DNA from 2 places in the Zhaonella formicivorans genome. Region 2 is predicted to be linked to the other one. Evidence: a T-box and tRNA genes for the amino acid it is inferred to sense, from the RefSeq annotation. Region 2 holds a T-box; the other holds one or more tRNA genes.
What was found. A T-box is a leader RNA that pairs with one kind of tRNA and senses whether it is charged. The one in region 2 lies ahead of leuS (leucine--tRNA ligase), so its partner is inferred to be a tRNA-Leu.
Positions count from the first base shown of each region.

Region 1: it encodes a tRNA-Leu, which carries the amino acid that the T-box ahead of leuS (leucine--tRNA ligase) is inferred to sense. The anticodon was not compared.

Region 1 is NZ_CP085524.1:843,280-852,887, forward strand. Features, by position in the region: gene ahbA (siroheme decarboxylase subunit alpha) at 1-94, shown strand, start outside; gene ahbB (siroheme decarboxylase subunit beta) at 84-554, shown strand; gene hemL (glutamate-1-semialdehyde 2,1-aminomutase) at 585-1,886, shown strand; gene EYS13_RS04150 (AzlD domain-containing protein) at 2,010-2,330, opposite strand; gene EYS13_RS04155 (AzlC family ABC transporter permease) at 2,315-2,998, opposite strand; gene EYS13_RS04160 (cell division FtsA domain-containing protein) at 3,122-5,074, shown strand; tRNA gene EYS13_RS04165 (tRNA-Leu) at 5,194-5,281, shown strand; gene EYS13_RS04170 (YkgJ family cysteine cluster protein) at 5,413-6,144, shown strand; tRNA gene EYS13_RS04175 (tRNA-Gln) at 6,451-6,525, opposite strand; tRNA gene EYS13_RS04180 (tRNA-Tyr) at 6,532-6,617, opposite strand; tRNA gene EYS13_RS04185 (tRNA-Thr) at 6,625-6,699, opposite strand; tRNA gene EYS13_RS04190 (tRNA-Asp) at 6,702-6,777, opposite strand; tRNA gene EYS13_RS04195 (tRNA-Glu) at 6,778-6,853, opposite strand; tRNA gene EYS13_RS04200 (tRNA-Pro) at 6,870-6,946, opposite strand; gene EYS13_RS16195 (UPF0236 family transposase-like protein) at 7,185-7,871, opposite strand; gene EYS13_RS16200 (UPF0236 family transposase-like protein) at 7,847-8,584, opposite strand; gene EYS13_RS04210 (ABC transporter substrate-binding protein) at 9,090-9,608, shown strand, end outside.
Region 2 is NZ_CP085524.1:1,563,332-1,572,939, forward strand. Features, by position in the region: gene EYS13_RS07780 (helix-hairpin-helix domain-containing protein) at 9-626, opposite strand; gene leuS (leucine--tRNA ligase) at 739-3,261, opposite strand; T-box leader at 3,422-3,631, opposite strand; gene rsfS (ribosome silencing factor) at 3,685-4,047, opposite strand; gene yqeK (bis(5'-nucleosyl)-tetraphosphatase (symmetrical) YqeK) at 4,049-4,636, opposite strand; gene EYS13_RS07800 (RNA recognition motif domain-containing protein) at 4,709-4,957, opposite strand; gene nadD (nicotinate-nucleotide adenylyltransferase) at 5,051-5,683, opposite strand; gene EYS13_RS07810 (glutamate-5-semialdehyde dehydrogenase) at 5,840-7,093, opposite strand; gene proB (glutamate 5-kinase) at 7,381-8,517, opposite strand; gene yhbY (ribosome assembly RNA-binding protein YhbY) at 8,533-8,823, opposite strand; gene EYS13_RS07825 (nucleotidyltransferase family protein) at 8,932-9,228, opposite strand; gene EYS13_RS07830 (nucleotidyltransferase substrate binding protein) at 9,225-9,608, opposite strand, start outside.

The DNA of each region.
Region 1 (9,608 bases), 720 kb from region 2:
GGGAATTTCCCAGCTGCTTAACCTTCCGGCAGTCAACTTTTTTAAAATCAACGTTAATTTTAACTTAAAGGAAGGTGCTCCCGATGTTGAATGAACTGGAAAAAGCAATTGTCAGGGAACTACAGGGTGATCTCCCGCTAGTCAAAAAACCTTATCAAGCAATTGCCGAACGGCTGGGTATTACCGAAGAGGAGTTGCTCCAGAAAATGCGGGAGATGAAAGAACGAGGTATAATCAGAAGGTTAGGGGTAGCTTTGTGTCACCGGGAAGTTGGTTTTATGGCAAATGCCATGGTAGTGTGGATCGTTCCGGAAGAAAGAGCTGCAGAGGTTGGAAAATTAATGGCTGCTTTCCCTGAAGTAAGCCATTGTTATCAACGTCCAACTTATCCTGATTGGCCTTACAACTTCTTCACCATGATCCATGCGAAAACGGCGGAAGAATGTGAAAAGGTTGCCGCCAATATCTCCCGGACAGTCCAAATAGACGATTATCAGTTGTTATTTAGCACCGAGGAACTGAAAAAGTCCAGTATGCAGTATTTTATGGAATAGATTAAGGATGGTGATAACGTGGCGCTTGAAATGCGGCGTTCACAGGAATTATTTGCTAAGGCAAAAGAATTGATTCCCGGGGGCGTGAATAGCCCGGTCAGAGCTTTTAAAGCGGTTGGCTTAAATCCTCCTTTTATTCAAAGCGGGAAAGGTTCGAAAGTAACAGATGTAGACGGCAATGAGTATATTGATTATGTTGCTTCCTGGGGGCCTTTAATCTTAGGCCATAATCATCCCGAAGTATGTGCTGCTTTGAAAAATTGTATTGATGAAATAGGCACCAGCTTCGGCGCCCCGACTGAACTGGAAAATATTATGGCGGAAATGGTAACTAGTGCTGTACCTTCCATAGAAATGGTAAGGATGGTTAATTCGGGCACTGAAGCAACTATGAGTGCGCTGCGTTTAGCCAGGGGATACACAGGAAGAAATAAAATTGTCAAGTTTGAAGGGTGCTATCACGGGCATGCGGATCATTTGCTGATTAAAGCAGGCTCCGGCGCTTTAACTTTGGGAGTACCTGACAGCCCCGGCGTTCCTGCAAATATAGCAAGCAATACTATTACTGCGCCTTATAATGACCTTGAAACCTTGCGAAAAATTTTTGCCGCGGAAGGGGATGATATAGCTGCGGTAATAGTTGAACCCGTAGCAGGCAACATGGGGTGTGTTCCTCCCTTGCCAGGATTTTTACAGGGCCTGCGCCAATTAACAGCTGACTATGGGGTATTGCTCATTTTTGACGAAGTTATGACCGGATTTCGGGTAAGTTATGGAGGGGCACAGGAGCTGTATGGAATAGATCCCGATTTAACCTGCTTGGGTAAAATTATTGGAGGCGGTTTGCCCGTAGGCGCTTACGGTGGCAAGAGAAAAATTATGGAACAAGTTGCGCCTGCCGGTCCGGTATATCAGGCAGGTACTCTGTCCGGCAATCCTTTGGCAATGACCGCAGGTATTGCAACCCTTAATCTTTTGAGCAAACCCGGCGTTTATACCGAATTAGAAGAAAAATCCGCCCTTTTGGAGGCAGGTTTAAAAGAAGCGGCCGAATCCAGTGGCGTTAAAGCTACATTTAACCGGGTGGGAGCGATGTTTTCAGTTTTCTTTACAGCTCAACCGGTTACCGACTATAAAAGTGCGTCCACCTCAAATTTGAAAGCTTTTACTGCCTATTTTAAATCCATGCTGGAACAAGGAATTTACCTGGCACCTTCGCAATTTGAGGCAGGCTTTATGTCCTTGGCTCATAGTTGGGAAGACATTGACCGTACCATCTCTGCCAGCCGTAAGGCTTTTCAGGCAGCTTATCAGGCACAAGTTGAAAAATAGAAACTTTTTAGTAAGAACGTGTATGAAATTAAAAAAAGGGGTCATAATAGAAGTACACACTCACTTCTTCATAGACCTCCTTGAGCCAACAGGCCAGCAGTACTGCTGGCCTGTTGGTATTTTTTAGCCAATTGTCCTGAGCAACATCACAGCCCCCATTCCAGCCAGCACTGTCCAGACCATGCTTTTGCTTGTCTTGGCTACCAGAAATGCAGGCAGAGCAGCTATTAAGTATTCATTATGCGAGGCAATGTTGAGTTGCCCGTTTCTAATCAGCAGGCTGGGCAGTAAAAGGGCTGCCAAAATTGCAGTTGGAATATAGCCAAGCCATTTTAACAACAGATCAGGAAGCTGAAAATTTTTAAAAAGCACCAAAGGCAAAACCCTTGGCAAATAAGTAACTAGGCTCATGCCAAGCAGCAACCAGACTATTCTGCTATCCACTTTTCGCTGATTACACCTCCCGTAGCTCCCAGAATAGCCGCTAAAAGCACTCCCCAATTGCCAGGAATGTAAAGAGCCGCAAAGAGCGAAAAACCTCCGGCCAAGCAGGCCACTAAATAAGACCGCTTGTTGCGCAGCGTGAAAAAAAGCAAAGCAATAAACATGGCAGGTAAAGCAAAATCCAAGCCCCATTTTTCTGTCGAGATTAATGCTGAGCCGGTGCTGGCCCCTAGCCAGGAAGCGCTTATCCAACCCAAATGAGATGTTAAGCTTAAGCCCAAATGGTAGCTTTGGTGGGGCGGTTCATGGCTATACCTGGCGGTTGATACTACAAACGTTTCGTCAGTAAGCTCGTAGGCTAGCAAAGGAATAACGCGTGGCGAAAAATTCCGGAAATGTGGCAAGAGTGCGGTACTCATTAAAAAATGCCGGAAATTAACAAAGAAAGTGGCTATAATTATGGCCATATTGCTGGCGCCTGAGCTTAACATACTTACAGCAATAAATTGAGCTGAGCCGGCGTAAACAAAAAGCGACATCAGAACTATCTCCAGTGTTTTCAGACCGGCCTCGGCTCCCAGCAAACCAAAAGCAAAGCCAAGAGGCAGGTAACCTAATGCAATTGGCAGTGCATCCTTGAGTCCAACAATAAATAGTCCTGTAGACAAATAGCTCACTCCGTTCTTGCCACCAAGTTAGGTGTTTGTTGCTCTGTCGGGGTATAGACAGGAATACTTATATTATAAGTCGAATATTATGGTAAATCTACATTTTTGGAGGTGGAAAAGAGTATGGACCGTATAACGGCCATTGATATAGGAACACGTAGTGTTGTCGGTATAACTATGGAGAAAGAGAAAGAAAATTACAAGATAATTGCCTCAGCAGTCGAAGAACATAAGGAAAGGGCAATGTACGACGGCCAAATCCACGATATTCCGTTGGTTGCAGAGGTTGTGCAAAATATCAAGCAATCATTGGAAAAAATACTAGGGGAAAGAATAGAGGAAGTGGCAGTGGCAGCTGCAGGTCGTTCGTTAAAGACCGCTAAGGGAAAAGGGTGCTTCCAGCTTGAACTTCGGGAAATTACTCTCGAAGATATACTAGGCTTGGAAATGCAAGCGGTACAAATGGCGCAACAAAATTTACAACAAGAAAATGCTTTAGATGCAGAGTACTACTGCGTGGGTTACAGTATCACCAATTATTTTCTTGATGGCAGCCGCATCGTTAACTTATTGGGACAAATGGGTGAAAAGATGGAGGTTGAGGTGATCGCCACATTTCTTCCAAGGGTGGTTATTGATTCTTTATTTGCTGTTCTAAAACGCACGGGTTTAAAAATGCGGAGTTTGACCCTGGAGCCAATTGCGGCTGCGGAGATGGCTATACCAAGCAATATGCGCCAGTTGAATCTGGCGCTGATTGATATCGGTGCGGGAACTTCAGACATTGCCATTACTTCCGATGGTTCTGTAAAGACCTATGCCATGGTACCTGTTGCTGGGGATGAAATTACAGAAAAAATAGCCCAGGTTTTTTTACTGGATTTTCAAACTGCCGAAAAGGTCAAAAGAGGACTCAGTAAAAAAACAATACGTTTTCATGATGTACTCGGCAATGCTCATACTGTACCGACCGACAAGGTGAAAGAGGTAATAGACGATACAGTGGATGACCTTGCAAAACAAATAGCCAATGCGCTTTTGGAGGTAAATGGGAGAGCTCCGCAGGCGGTAATTTGTGTTGGCGGAGGCAGCCTCACTCCCGGCTTAATCGCGAAAATTGCGGCGCACCTGGAATTGCCCGCCAACCGCATTGGAGTCAAAGGCAAAGAAATTCTCAAAGGAATAAAAGGCAAAATCAACAATTTAAGTGTGCCGCAAATGATCACTCCCTTAGGTATTGCGATTAGCGGTTTAAAGAATTTAGGTTTTAGGTTTATGGAAGTTGGGGTAAATCAAAGACCGGTAAGACTGGCGACTTATCAAAAATCAACTGTAGCAGATGCCTTGATTGCTGCAGGCATTAATTTAAAATATCTCTATGGTAAGCCTGGCAAAGCCTTGGCTGTAGAAATTAACGGCCAGTTAACATTTTTACGCGGGCACAAAGGCACTCCTGCCCAGATCTTTCTTAATGATCGGCCCTGTAAATTAGAGGATAACATCACAAAAGGAGATCAGATTAAATTTATTCCTGCAGTGGATGGCAAGGACCGCATAGCTACTTTGAAAGAGGTCGTAAATTTAAATCCGCTGCGGATCTTGGTTAATGACCAAGAAATTCATGTTAAGCCGCAGGTCAAAGTGAACGGCAGAGCTGCTGATGCTGATTTCCTTTTGGAGGATAATTGCAAAATAGAGTACCACACTGTGAACCGGCTAGGGGAGATACTAACTTTATTGGGTTATAAACATGAAGAAATTGCTGTCCTAAAAGTAAACGGAGAAAATGCCGACATGAGCACTTTGCTACAGGAAGGGGATGTTTTAGAAGTTAAAACCGGTGGAAATACCGATCCAGCGCGGGCTAATTTTAAAATCTTTTTAAATGGACAAAACATGGAGTTTGAGTGGCCTAAAAAAACACCGCCAATTTTGTCGGATTTATTTGCTTTGCTGGATTTTGATTTAATGGCCCAAAAGGAGAAAGGAACTCTTGTCATGAAAGTGAATGGGGAAGAGGCGGGTTTTACTACAGCTTTAAAATATGAAGATGATGTTGAACTGCACTGGAAGTAAAATGATGACTAACAGAAAATATCTTGAACTAAATTGAACAAAAATAGAAAAAAATAATTTTGAAGGTTTGACAAATCCTGATTTCATGTTATAATGAATAATGTTCTGGTTAAAGAAATGCGGCAGTGGCGGAATTGGCAGACGCGCTAGATTCAGGTTCTAGTCCTGATTAGCAGGGTGGGGGTTCAAGTCCCTTCTGCCGCACCAGTAAGTAGAGGCTTTAGGTTTGTGCATCCTAAGGCCTTTTACTTTTGTTTACTATTTTCTTGTTTGTGCAGTTAAGCATTTTTAGGGCTATAATGGTCAAGCTCGGCAGGCAAACGGAAGAGGGAAAAATTATGCAGGAAGTTAAACGTGTTTTGCAAAATGGGGAGCATTTTAACTTCGTTTGTAAGATGTGCGGCAATTGTTGCAATGAGATGTTAATCAAGTTAACCCCTTACGATATAATCCGCTTATCAGCCGGTTTAAATCTGCCAACTCACGAATTTATCCCCCAGTATGTGCTTTTCTTGAAACTGCAGGATACGGGTTGGTTTTTGCCTGTCTTAAAGCATGTGAAAAAAGGGGAGTGTTTATTCAAACGGGGCAAAAAATGCCGGATCCATCCTTACCGGCCGTTGCCATGCCGGCTATTTCCGGTAGGCCGCAGCGAAGAAAATTTTGTTTTACAAATGAGTTTATATTGCAAAGGCCTTTTAACAGGATGCCGGTGGAACCTTAATAGCTGGCTGGAAGCATCTGAGGCGATAACTTATCTGGAAATGAGCAAACTCTACTATGATTTTATGGAAGAAATATTACAAAGCTATGAACTTAAAACTATAAGCGACAAGCAATATAAACTGTTCTTTAAAATAGTTTATGATTTTGACGGGGCCCGTTTGGATTTAACTTGTTCCGGAATAAACGATAAAACGAAAGTGAAATACTGTTTAGCTATGGGAAAATGGTTTCTGGAGCGGTTTAGTGAACCTCACCTGCTAGAAGAATTAAGCGAAGAACAATTTCTGGATGCTTATGAAAAACAGGGAAGGATGGTTTTAAAACAGCTTATAGAACAACAATAAGTCTTGGTGCAGCACCAAGACTTATTGCCTTCAGTTTTGACTAGCATAAACCGTTAATGACTGGACAGTCGGATTCCATACAGTTTTCACAGTCTTTTTCCCTAAGAACACTAGGTCCTGATTTTTCATTTTTGCTTTGGTAATCTTTTTGTTCAGACATGCTTGCTACACCATCCTATTTGTAGTTTAAATGCTAACATCGCTTAATTTGCTAAATTTCCCGTTTTTTTATGTATCAGTGTAGCGATAAAGCAAAAAAGAACAAAACACCTTCCTTGCGAAGGTGTTTTGTTCTTTTTATGGTTATGGCTGGGGCGGCTGGATTCGAACCAACGCATGGCGGATCCAAAATCCGCTGCCTTACCGCTTGGCTACGCCCCAATCAAGTGGTGGAGAGAGCTGGATTCGAACCAGCGAAGGCATTGCCAGCAGATTTACAGTCTGCCCCCTTTGGCCAACTCGGGAATCTCTCCATGAAAATGGAGCCGACGATGGGATTTGAACCCGCAACCTGCTGATTACAAGTCAGCTGCTCTACCATTGAGCTACGTCGGCGTTGGCGGAGCCGACGGGAATCGAACCCGCGATCTTCGGCGTGACAGGCCGACATGTTAACCGCTACACTACGGCTCCTGGTGACCCGTAGGGGATTCGAACCCCTGTTACCGCCGTGAAAGGGCGGTGTCTTAGACCACTTGACCAACGGGCCATATTATTTTGTCTACTGGTCGGGGCGGAGGGATTTGAACCCCCGACCCTCTGGTCCCAAACCAGATGCGCTACCAAGCTGCGCTACGCCCCGACAACGACAAGTGTTATTATAGCTAATATTTTTTTTTGTGTCAACATTTTTAAGCTGGTATGATAGTGTCAAGTAACTGTAGGATTTTTTACGAAAAAAATTCACCTATCCGGTTCAGAGCGGTAGCCTCGTTGTAAATTTGCCTGATATTTTTTGATTAATTTTTGAATTATATGGTTGTATTGCTAATATTTTACTATGAAGATACATATTATTTCTGGTTGCCCTTAGCACAGGTCTATGCAGTAGCGGCTAGTGCCCTGAGGGCCTTGGTCAATGGACTCTGGGGTCCTTTCAGGATGGGCATATTCCGAATCATTTCTATTGCCACGTTCCTTTGGATTGTTCTCTTGGCCCTTTTTAGTTTTTCTGCGTCTACCTGTAACGCTTTTACCGGTTGTTTTTGCTGGGCCAGGTATATTTCCTTTATATTTAACCCGTTGGCTTTGGCTGCCCGAAGGCTGGCCATTTGTTCGGCTCCTGCTTTGCTCCATCCCCCTGGCCGATTGCTTAATCTGGCAGATAGTATATGGCTTACGTGTCCTTCTGCGCTGCATCCCTGCACTTCTTCACGGTATCGGTTACGCGCTTCTATCCCATCCCACTGCCCCCGAATGTACCGCTTCGTTTTTGTAATCGCTTTCTGGCGCTCTGGACGGAGTTTTTGGGCTTTATCCAATACAACCATTACTTTTTCCAAGTCACTGCGCTTTATATGTTCCCAAAGGGCTGCTTGTAGTTTGGGCTCAGGGCCTACAGCGGCTATTATATATTTGCTCAGGTGGAAGAGGTCAAGTATAAATATGGACTTGGGTATTATTTCTGTTCCGCTGCGAATCCACGCTGCTCCGTCCCCGTTTATATAAATCCTTTCTATCTGGTCTAGTTCATATTGCTTTTCTATATAGTCAGGACAGCAAACCATAAGTCGTCAATGGTCTTGTACGGTCCGCTGAAATAGCGGGCATTCCGGAGCCGGTTCCTACCCCGGCTTGCTTTTTCTATTCCTTCATGTACATAGATCAACGGTATTTGCATCCGTCCCTTTTTTCCCCACTGGGCTACGTGGTCCTCGTCTGCTTCTATGTACAAAATCCTCACCCTTCGCTTTTGCGCAGGTATTATATCATCGCTACTCAAGGGCACTTTAATTCTGTCTATGGTATTCTTGACTGTCTGTCCACTCAAACTTTCTCCCCATCCGTACTGCTCCGGCCCTCTGCCGCTACGACGGTAAGATTGTTCGGTAGCCATGTCAGCCAATACGGACTTAGCTGCTGCATCCACCCGCATGTGTGGTGTATATCCGGCATAGTCGTCAACTAAATGAGCGTAGGATTGGGTTTCTTTATGGTAAAAGTAGGTACGATGATAGCTCATTTCTCCAAAGACTGTGACCACATGTTTCTCTTCTTGACGCCGCTCAACCACCCAACCGGGACGTTCTTCCCGGTGCTCAACCAGATAAGCATCCTGGGTTTCCAGGACCATCTTCAGTATGTCTTTTCCCAATTGGTTAAGGATCTCTTTAACCTTGATTTCCAACTCCGGATATGTGATTTTTCTCTCTAAAGCCTCAATTACGTTTTCCCCAACCAGCAGGAATTTATCCCATAAGTGTTGAATTATCTTTTCCATAAGACCTCACCTCTCGAGTCTTTTTGCCTTAGGGCTTAAGGCTCCGTCTTTCGCCAGACGGTGAGGTCTTATTTCTTTCCCCTGCCCTTTTTTTCCTGCAGGGTATCCTACAGTAATTTTACACTAACAGCTGGTATTTCAATTCTTTAGAATCCTTTAGAATCCTAAGAATCCTTTAGAAAATTCTTTAGAAAATAAATAAAGGACTTTATTTATTTATTTCTCAAGCAGGCAAATGTTCATAAACTCAGCATGTAATTTTAGAGAAAGATGCTTGACACTTAAAAAAACTATACATTATTCTCGTAGGAGAATCGATTGACTAGTGAGGTATGAAAAAAAATGATTAAAATAGTTACTGACAGCACGGCTTATTTACAACTCCAGGTCCTTAAAGAGCTGGAGATTGCTGTGAATTATTAGAACCTTAATTCAATAAAAGGAATTGTTTGGATTAAAGCGCAGTAGAATTAACTGAGGATGCTTTTTTGGGGGGACATGGTTTATGTTAAAAAAAGGACTATGGCTGGCGCTTTTTGTTATTGCGTTAGTTCTTCTTGGCAACTGTCAGGAGAAAAAAACAACCCTAGGAGTTATACAAATTGTGTCACATCCTTCCTTAGATGCTGCCAGGCAAGGTTTTATGGACTATTTAGAAGAGAGTGGTTTTGAACCGGACAAAAATATTTTGATCAGCTATGAAAATGCCCAGGGAGATGAAGAACAAGCGAGATATATTGTAGATAAATTTACTAAGGAGAAAACGGACTTAATCCTTGCTATTTCTACGCCAAGCGCCAGAGCTGCCATTTCACAGAACCGTATCCCAGTTCTGTTTACAGCTGTAACCGATCCTGTAGGTGCCGGGCTGGAAGAAAAGTTAAATAATTCAGCAAGGCTAATTGCCGGCGTCACAGATCTTACCACTGGTTGCGCGCAGCTTCAATTGCTGCGGGAACTGCTTCCGGAAACCAAGACAATAGGAATTATTTACAACAAAGCGGAAAGATATGCTGCGTTGCAG
Region 2 (9,608 bases):
ACTAACGACTAATATATCGTTACCAGCTCTTTCAGTTCCTCCAGCTTCTTTGCCCCGATGCCCGAAACCTGATCCAGCTCCTCTACGCTTTTAAAGCCCCCGTGCTGGGTGCGATAATCGATGATTTTTTGCGCCGTAGCGGGACCAATGCCCGGCAAGCTGTCCAGTTCCGCCAAGCCGGCAGTATTTATATTGACTTTTCCCGTACCGCTGCCGGAGGATATGCCCTGCGCGCCGGCAATTTGCGGCGGAGCTTCCCCTTTTTTCGGCACTGGTATCTTTTGACCGTCAACCAGGGGCGCTGCCAGGTTAAGAGCATCCAGATCAGCTTCAGCCAGGGGGACAGCCAGGAATACAGCATCATTCACCCGCGAACCGGACTTGAGGCTATACACTCCCGGCTTCTCCACCGCCCCGCTTATGTGAACCAGGATTTCTTTCACTCCCTCCGGCTCTTTTAAACCTTTTTCTTCCACTGCCGCAGGCGCTTGTTCAAGAGCAATCTCAGCCTCTGCCTTAGGTACAGGATGCAGTACCTTGGCCAAGAGCATTCCGGAACCGAAAATCAAAGCTGCCAGGAGTATTAAAAACAGGGATTTAACTTGTCTGGGCAATTGCTCCCACATTATTTTTCGCCCCTTATTTCCTTTTTTCCGGTAATTACGACGTGATGCTGTCTTTTTCCTCCTATTTAACCATAATTTCCAAAAAGAAAAACCCCCGTGCGGGGGCATGAAACTACTTCACAACGATATTAATCAGTTTGTCAGGCACGCTAATCACTTTGACAATCTGCTTGCCTTCAATGTGCTTGGCGATCTTAGGCTCAGAAAGCACTTTAGCTTTCAGTTCCTCTTCGCTTATGCCGCGAAGCACATCCAGTTTATCCCTCACTTTGCCGTTCACCTGTACCACAATATTTACCTCATCCATTTCCAGGGCGGAAGGGTCAAATTTTGGCCAAGACTCCAGATGGACGCTGCCGGTACCACCCAGCGCTTCCCAGAGCTCTTCGGCGATATGGGGCGCGAAGGGCGCCAACAACAGCACCAAATGCTTCAAACCGTTTTTCACTAAAGGCAGATTCTGCTCCGCTTCGCTGATGTTATCCCGGTACTGGTACAACCCGTTGACCATTTCCATGATAGCACTGATTGCGGTGTTAAAGTTGAACCGCTGGCCCACATCCTCTGTAACTTTTTTAACGGTGGCATGAATCAGGCGGCGCAGTTCTTTATCTGCTTTGGTTGAGACCTGGTTACCCTCCTCAACCCGGGCTAATCTATCGGCATAGCTATACACCAATCTCCAGACGCGGTTTAAGAAACGGAAACAGCCTTCCACCCCCTGGTCGCTCCACTCCAGATCCCGCTCAGGCGGAGCAGCGAAAAGGATAAACAGCCGGGCAGTGTCAGCACCGTACTGGTTGATAATTTCCTCGGGGCTTACCACGTTGCCCTTGGATTTGGACATCTTGCTGCCGTCTTTTAACACCATCCCCTGGGTCAAAAGGTTTTGGAAGGGCTCCTCCGAAGATACCATGCCCATATCGTAGAGCACTTTAGTAAAGAAGCGGGCATACATCAGGTGTAAAATAGCATGCTCCACACCCCCAATATACTGGTCCACGTTCATCCAGTAGTCAGCCTTGTCCTTGGCAAAAGGGGCGCTTTCATTTTTCGGATCGCAGTACCTGAGAAAATACCAGGAAGAATCCACAAAGGTATCCATGGTATCTGTCTCCCTGGTGGCAGGGCCGCCGCACTCAGGACAGGTAGTATTCATAAAAGAGGAACTGGTGGTTAGGGGCGAATCCCCGCCAGGCCTGAATTCTACATCAGTAGGCAAGAGTACCGGCAAATCCTTTTCCGGTACAGGTATAACGCCGCACTTATCACAGTAAACAAAAGGTATGGGAGCTCCCCAGTAACGCTGCCTGGAAATAAGCCAGTCCCGCAGGCGGAAGTTGACCTGTCTTCTGCCGATGCCTTTTTCCTCCATATAGTCGATGATCTTTTCAAGGGCTTCGTCGCTGTTCATTCCATTGAATTGCCCGGAATTAACCATTATTCCCTCTGCAGGAAAAGCTTGCTCCATGGTAGCACCGTCCAAAAGTTCCCCTTCCGGCTGGACTACCACTTTGACCGGCAAATCATATTTCCGGGCAAACTCAAAGTCCCGCTGGTCGTGGGCAGGGACACCCATTACGATACCGGTACCATATTCCATCAATACATAATTGGCTACAAAAATCGGGACCCGTTCCTGGTTCAAAGGGTTAATGGCATAAGCGCCGGTAAACATGCCCTCTTTTTCCATGTCGGTAGCCATGCGGTCAATGTTCGACATCTGCCGTACTTTTTTAGCAAATTCTTTGATCCTCTCAGCCTCAGCAGTCCCTTTGGTCAACTCTTCCACCAATGGATGCTCAGGCGCAATCACCATATAGGTAACCCCGAAAATCGTATCAGGCCGGGTAGTAAATACAGTCAGATCATGGCCCGCCTCAGTTTTAAAAGTAACCTCGGCGCCGGTGCTTTTACCGATCCAGTTGTGCTGCATGATTTTAACTTTGTCGGGCCAACCGGGCAGCTTTTCCAGGTCCTCAAGCAAGCGGTCCGCATAAGCGGTAATTTTAAAGAACCACTGCTCCAGGTCTTTTTTTTCCACAACGCTCTCACAGCGCTCGCATCTTCCTTCAACCACCTGCTCATTGGCCAAAACTGTGGCACAAGACGGACACCAGTTAACAGGAGCCTTTTTCTTGTAAACTAGACCATGCTTGTAAAATTGGATAAACAGCCACTGAGTCCATTTGTAGTAATCAGGATGACAGGTAGCCACTTCCCGCTCCCAGTCATAGCTGATACCCATGGATTTGAGCTGTCTTTTCATGTTGGCTATGTTGCTCCAGGTCCAATCGGCAGGGTGGATACCCCTCTGGATGGCAGCATTTTCAGCCGGCAGTCCAAAGGCATCCCAACCCATGGGATGAATCACATTGTAGCCCTGCATTACTTTAAATCTGGCTACCACATCGCCGATAGAATAGTTGCGCACGTGGCCCATATGCAAATTGCCTGATGGGTAAGGAAACATCTCCAGGACATAATATTTCTGCTTGCCGGAATCCTCCCTGGTCTTATAGATATCCTGCTCATCCCATTTTTTCTGCCACTTTGGCTCAATTTCTGAAAACAAATAACGTTCTTCCAACTGCTTCAACTCCCCAATATCGTATTTTGTGCAAAGTAAATTCATATGTAAAAACTTTACGTTTAAGAAAAACTAACGTCACTTAAGTTCGTTGTTAGTTGTTGGTTGTTAGTTGCTAGTTGAATCATTTTTCAAAACAACAACTAACAACTAAAAACTTATAGCTGCTTTTTTTACTACATGCATATAAAAAACCTCCCATCCCGTTCGGGACGAGAGGGTAACTCCCGTGGTACCACCCGTATTGACTAAAAAAGCCCACTTTACCTCCGGTAACGGCGGATTGCCGGTGCGACTACTTGTTTTCACCGCACAGCTCCCAGGCGAGTTCAATTCCTGATTTGGCTGTTTTGCACCGTCCAACAGCTCTCTGCACAAATCAAGGCAATTTACTGCTCCTGTTCATTGCTATAAGCTTTGTTCCCTACGCGGATATTATAATGTACCAGGCAAAAAAAGTCAATTATACTAGATTTCTGCAGTTTCTTCCCCATATTCGATGCGCTTGGCATCGCCCCAAAGGCGTTCCAGGTCGTAAAACCTGCGCTCTTCTTCCTGGAAAATGTGCACCACCACATCCCCATAATCCACCAGCACCCACCGGGCCTCCCGTAATCCTTCTACTCGAAGTTCTTTCAAACCGGCTTTGGCTAACTCCTCTAAAACGTTGTCAGCCAGGGACTGGACCTGAATGCCTGACTTGCCGGTAGCAAGCACAAAGTAATCTGCTACCAGGGTCAGCCCCTGAAGATTAAGAATTACGATGTCCTGTCCTTTTTTATCGCTTAAAGCTTTAGCAACGAGTAGCGCTTTATCTTTTGCCTCTAACAAATTAACCTCTCCCTAATTTTAGTTTTTCGGCCAGAAGTTCGTTTCTTGCCTCTACTGTCAAAGGATGCAGCATTTGACCTTGATTGATAACGTAGAATATTGTATGCTCCAAACACTTGAGCAGTGCCTGATCCAAATCTTCATAAGCCAATGGTCGTAACTTTTCTACCCCGGGAAACTTGCGGCCCGGCTCCAACATATCTGCCAAATAAACAATTTTTGCCAGCTTATCCATACCGGCACAGCCCGTGGTATGAAATTTAATGGCTTCCAGAACGCCTTTATCCGAAATGTTAAAATCAAGGGCAGCCAGAAAGGCTCCTACGGGACCATGCAATAATAAAGGGGTCACCCTTTCTACGGCATTCACCGGCCAACCTGCCTGTACAGCCAGGTTCAACAGCTCTGCTTCCTTCAATTCCCGGGCATAGTCATGGAGCAAAGCCGCTTCTACAGCTGCTTCAGCGTTAACTTTATAGGTCAAAGCCATTCTGCCTGCCTCTTTAGCTACATTAATTGTATGGGTAAACCGATGTTCTGATAATTTAATCTTTAAAGCCTGCAATAAATGAATTTTTGCTTCTATCAATTGCTGAACACTAGCAGTGATCTAAAAAACCTCCTCGCCCGAGCCCGACGTAGGAGGTTATTTTTCAAGCAATTACTCCCTTGGTTTAGCTTCATTAACCGTTAAAGCGCGGTTGCCGAGCTCTGCACCGTTCATTGCTGCAATCATTTTTTCTGCATCTGCGTCAGCAACTTCCACAAAACCGAAACCGCGGGAACGACCAGTTTGCTTGTCAGTTATGATCCTACTGCTGATTACTTCTCCATGCTGCCTGAATGCTTCAGCCAGTTGTTCCTCAGTAGTAGCCCAAGGCAAATTTCCTACGTAGAGCGTACGGGTCAAAATTTTCACCTCACCGTGGAAAAATTAAATCACTTCTATTATGTACTACAGATTCAAATCTATACACGGTGAGTGAGACAAATAAATCCAAAACTATGGGCGGTACAAATTATTTTTCGCGATATATTGTTCAACTGATTCGGGTAAAAGGTATTTAATAGTACGGCCTTGTGCCACCCGCTTGCGGATATCGGTAGAAGAAATAGCCAGGGCCGGTACCTCCATGAGATGAATCCTGCGGCGCAGGTTTTCCGGTAGTTTATCAAGAAAGCCATGCAATACATCCAAATTAGTGCCAGGCCTGGTGGCAGCAATAAACTGGCAGAGTTCCATGAGTCTCTCCACGTTTTTCCATGTTAATATTTCTAAAATGGCATCGGCTCCGGTAATAAAGTAGATCTCAGTATCCGGCCCATATATTTTGTGGAACTCGGCAACCGTATCTATTGCATAGGAATATCCTGGCCGGTCCATTTCAACGGTGGACACCTCAAAATGGGGATTGGTGGCCACTGCCAAGATGGTCATCAAATAGCGATGCCTGGCTTCAGTAACAGGGTACTCTTTTTTATGGGGTGGATTGCCGGAGGGCACAAAAAGCACCTGTTCCAGGCTGAAGCTATCGAGGGCGGCCTCCGCAGCTACCAAATGGCCGTAATGGATAGGATCAAAAGTCCCCCCCATAATGGCAAAACGACGGATTTTACGTTTACCGGGACCTTGCATTGACTTTTCCTCTACAAGTTTTTGCAGTTGTTCCTCAGTCATAAAAATACCCCGGTTAAGAAGATTTTCCCAAACAACAGCAGAAAACTGCAGTACCGCTTGACTGCTTTGAACCATATTTTAGCAAAAGAAGCTGCTCTTTGCAATTATCCGTCCTTATGTTCTAATCTGTCCGTCACCGTAAATGATGTACTTAAAAGTTGTCAGCTCAACAGGTCCCATAGGGCCGCGGGCGTGAAGCTTTTGGGTGCTGATGCCTATCTCCGCACCGAACCCGAACTGGTAGCCGTCAGTAAACCTGGTGGAAGCATTGACATAAACCGCCGCAGCGTCCACTTGCTGCACAAACTGTCTGGCCCGGGCATAATCTTTGGTGATAATTGCTTCCGAGTGTTTGGTGCCGTATTTGGCAATATGCTCAATTGCTTCTTCCATGCTGTCCACTATCCTGATTGCTAAAATCAAATCTAAAAATTCCGTGTACCAGTCGTCTTCCGTGGCTTCCAAAGCTTCAGCAATCAAAGCTTTTGTCCTGGGGCAGCCCCGCAGTTCTACCCCACGTTCCAGGAGTTCTTTAGCCAGTGCAGGTAAAAATTTGTCTGCCTCCTCCGCATGCACCAGCAAAGTTTCCATAGCATTACATACACCGGGACGCTGGGTTTTGGCGTTGATCACAATCTCTTTAGCCATTTCCAAATCCGCGCCCTGGTCAACATAGACATGACAATTGCCCACCCCGGTTTCAATTACCGGAACAGTGGCGTTTTGGACCACATTTTGAATCAGACCGGCGCCGCCCCGGGGAATCAGAACATCCAGATACTGGTTCATTTTTAACATTACGTCCACAGCTTCCCTATCGGTAGTCTCCACCAGCTGCACGGCATTTTCCGGCAAGCCCACCGCAGCCACCGCTTCCCTTAGAATGGACGCAATAGCTTTATTGGAACGGAAAGCCTCAGAGCCTCCCCGCAGAATGACCGCATTGCCGGTCTTTAAGCATAAACCTGCTGCGTCCACAGTAACATTGGGCCTTGATTCATAAATTATGCCAATTACGCCTAAAGGCACCCGCATTTTGCCAATCTGCAGCCCGTTTGGCCGGGTCCACATGGAAACCACTTCACCCACCGGGTCTGGCAAAGCGGCAATTGCCTCCAGCCCCTGGGCCATTTCAGCAATTCTTTTGCTGTTTAAAAGCAGCCGGTCTAACAGCGCCTTACTGAGGCCTTTTTTCTCTCCTTCTGCTAAATCCTGTTGGTTAGCGTCCACAATCAGTCTTTCCTTTTCCCGCAGGGCCTTAGCCATAGCTAACAGCGCCTCGTTCTTTTTACCTTCCGGAGCAGTGGCCAGCACTCTGGCCGCCTCTTTCGCCTTTTTTCCCTGCGCGTAGATAAGCTCCTTGATCATTTGTTCCCCTCCCTTTCCTAGTCACCATTCCCCAGTCCCCAGCACCGGCCTGCGGCGCCGAGTCCATAGAGCTTGGCGCCGGCTTGTGCCGAGTCATTAGTCGTTGATTTTCAGCTTTCAGCTGTCAGCCATCAGCTCTCAGCTATTATCCATTGGCTTCATAATTACTAATGACCAGTGGCTAATGATTTTATAAGTCCATAAAAGCCATACATGCAACTAAGGACTAAGGACGCGGTTGCAAGTGGATGCTGGCTACCGGTGACTAACTTAGACGAGCGAATTATTTATAACTTTATTGCCAGATTATCCCGGTGGATGACTTCATCGTAGTCCTTATGTCCCAGAATCCCCAGAATTTCCGAGGTATTTTTACCCTTGATCTTTTCAATTTCCCAGGATGCATAGTTAACAATGCCCCGGGCAAATTCCCCGCCCGAAGGTCCATGGATGCTGACTACGTTGCCCACCTCAAAATTGCCTTCCACTGCGGTAATACCGATAGGCAAAAGACTTTTGCCGTCATCTACCACCGCTTTCTGGGCTCCGGCATCTACGGTGATTTTCCCCTGAATGCCGGAGCCAAATGCAATCCAGCGCTTCTTGGTATGCAAGCGTGCCTCTCTGGGGACAAATAAAGTTCCTGTAAACTCTCCTGTAACTATCTGCTGTAAAATTCCCGGCTTAGCCCCATGGGCAATCACCATGGGAATTCCTGAGTTCATAGCAATTTTGGCTGCCTGTAATTTGGTGCCCATTCCCCCGGTACCAAGGCTTGTACCGGCTCCCCCGGCCAAAGCCTCAACCTCAGGCGTGATTTCTTCGATAACCGGAATGAGACATGCTTCAGGGTTCGTCTTGGGATTTCCGTTATACAAACCTTCTATATCCGATAATAAGACAAGCAAATCGGCATCCACCAAACCTGCTACCAAAGCAGACAGGGTGTCATTATCTCCCAGCCGGATTTCTTCTACAGCGACCGTATCGTTTTCGTTGACAATGGGCAGTACCCCGTACTGCAATAGCGCCATCAAAGTATGCCGGGCGTTCAGGTATCTCTTGCGATCAGCCAGATCCTCCCTGGTTAAGAGTACCTGTCCTACCACCTGGCCGTATTCTGCAAAAATCTTCTCGTACATATGCAGCAGCACACCTTGGCCCACTGCGGCAGCTGCCTGCTTTTCCGGCATGGTTTTAGGCTTGCATTTTAACCCCAGCTTGCCAACGCCGGCTCCCACTGCCCCGGAAGTCACTAAGATCACCTGTTTGCCTTGGTTGCGCAAATCGGCCAATTCCCGGACCAGCTTTTCCAACTGCAATAGGTTTAACTTTCCCGTATTATGGGCCAAGGAACTGGTCCCTACTTTAACCACAATCCTTGCGGCATTTTTAAAAATCTCATGGTGCTGTACACTATTCAATGCTCTCACTCGCTTTTATGGCAACTCAATTCTTGGTTTTTCGCTGGACTCCCTGTAAAGGAGCATATTCCTGCCTATAACCTGTACCAACTCAGCTTTAGTCTCTTCAGCCAGGGCTTCTGCAACATCTTCCGGTTCCTCCAGGCAATTTTGCAGCACGCGGACTTTGATTAGCTCCCTGGCCTCCAGAGCTTCATCCACCTGCTTGACCACATTATCGTTAACGCCACCCTTGCCTACCTGGATAATAGGCTCAATTTCATTGCCCATGGCTCTTAAAAACCTTTTTTGTTTTCCTGTCAGCATCAAATCACCGGCCCCTACAAAGGCCAGTGTCACCTCCTCAAATTAACCGGATATTAGCATCTATTATAGCATACAATTGGTCCGTTCCATAATTTGGACTCCGGAAATCTATTCTCGCCGGTAAATTTCCACACCCTGCTCCTCGATCCTTTGGCGAAAATTTTCCTCCAAAGGGCTGTTCATATCGATGACATCAATTTTATATATTCCTGCCGCCCCATCCAGGTCAAGCCATAGCCCGGAAGGCAATCTCCCCTCACAGTAGATAGCAAGGTCGATATCAGAATTGTATTTATAATCTCCCCGGGCACGGGAACCGAAAATGACCGCCCGGACTACCGCCGGATTTCTCGATAAAACATCCTTGATGGATTCTATTATTTGTTCTTTCAATCCAAACATCATTTGCCAAGTTCTCCCTCAATAGTTTCCGCCAGCCGGATTAATTCAGCTAAATATCTATTTTTGACCCGACCAAAAATCTCCAATGCCCTTTCCTGGTTATACGTGTGGCTGGAGAGATTCCTGTCATTAAGCATATCCAGCCAAATTTCTCCGTTTTCAAGCACCCCTTTAGAATAAGCCTCTTTAAATATATCCCTTGGGAAACGCACATCCTCTCCACCTTTATATTCAATTAAAACTTTCAATAGTTTCCAAGCCAGTTCATAAGTAAACTCAAACCTCTTAATTGCAGCATCGTGTACAAACTGGTCCGGCTCATTTACTGCCAAAGCTTCCTCAAGTCTTGCCAAAGCCTGCTTATAATTTCTCAACTTTTCTAT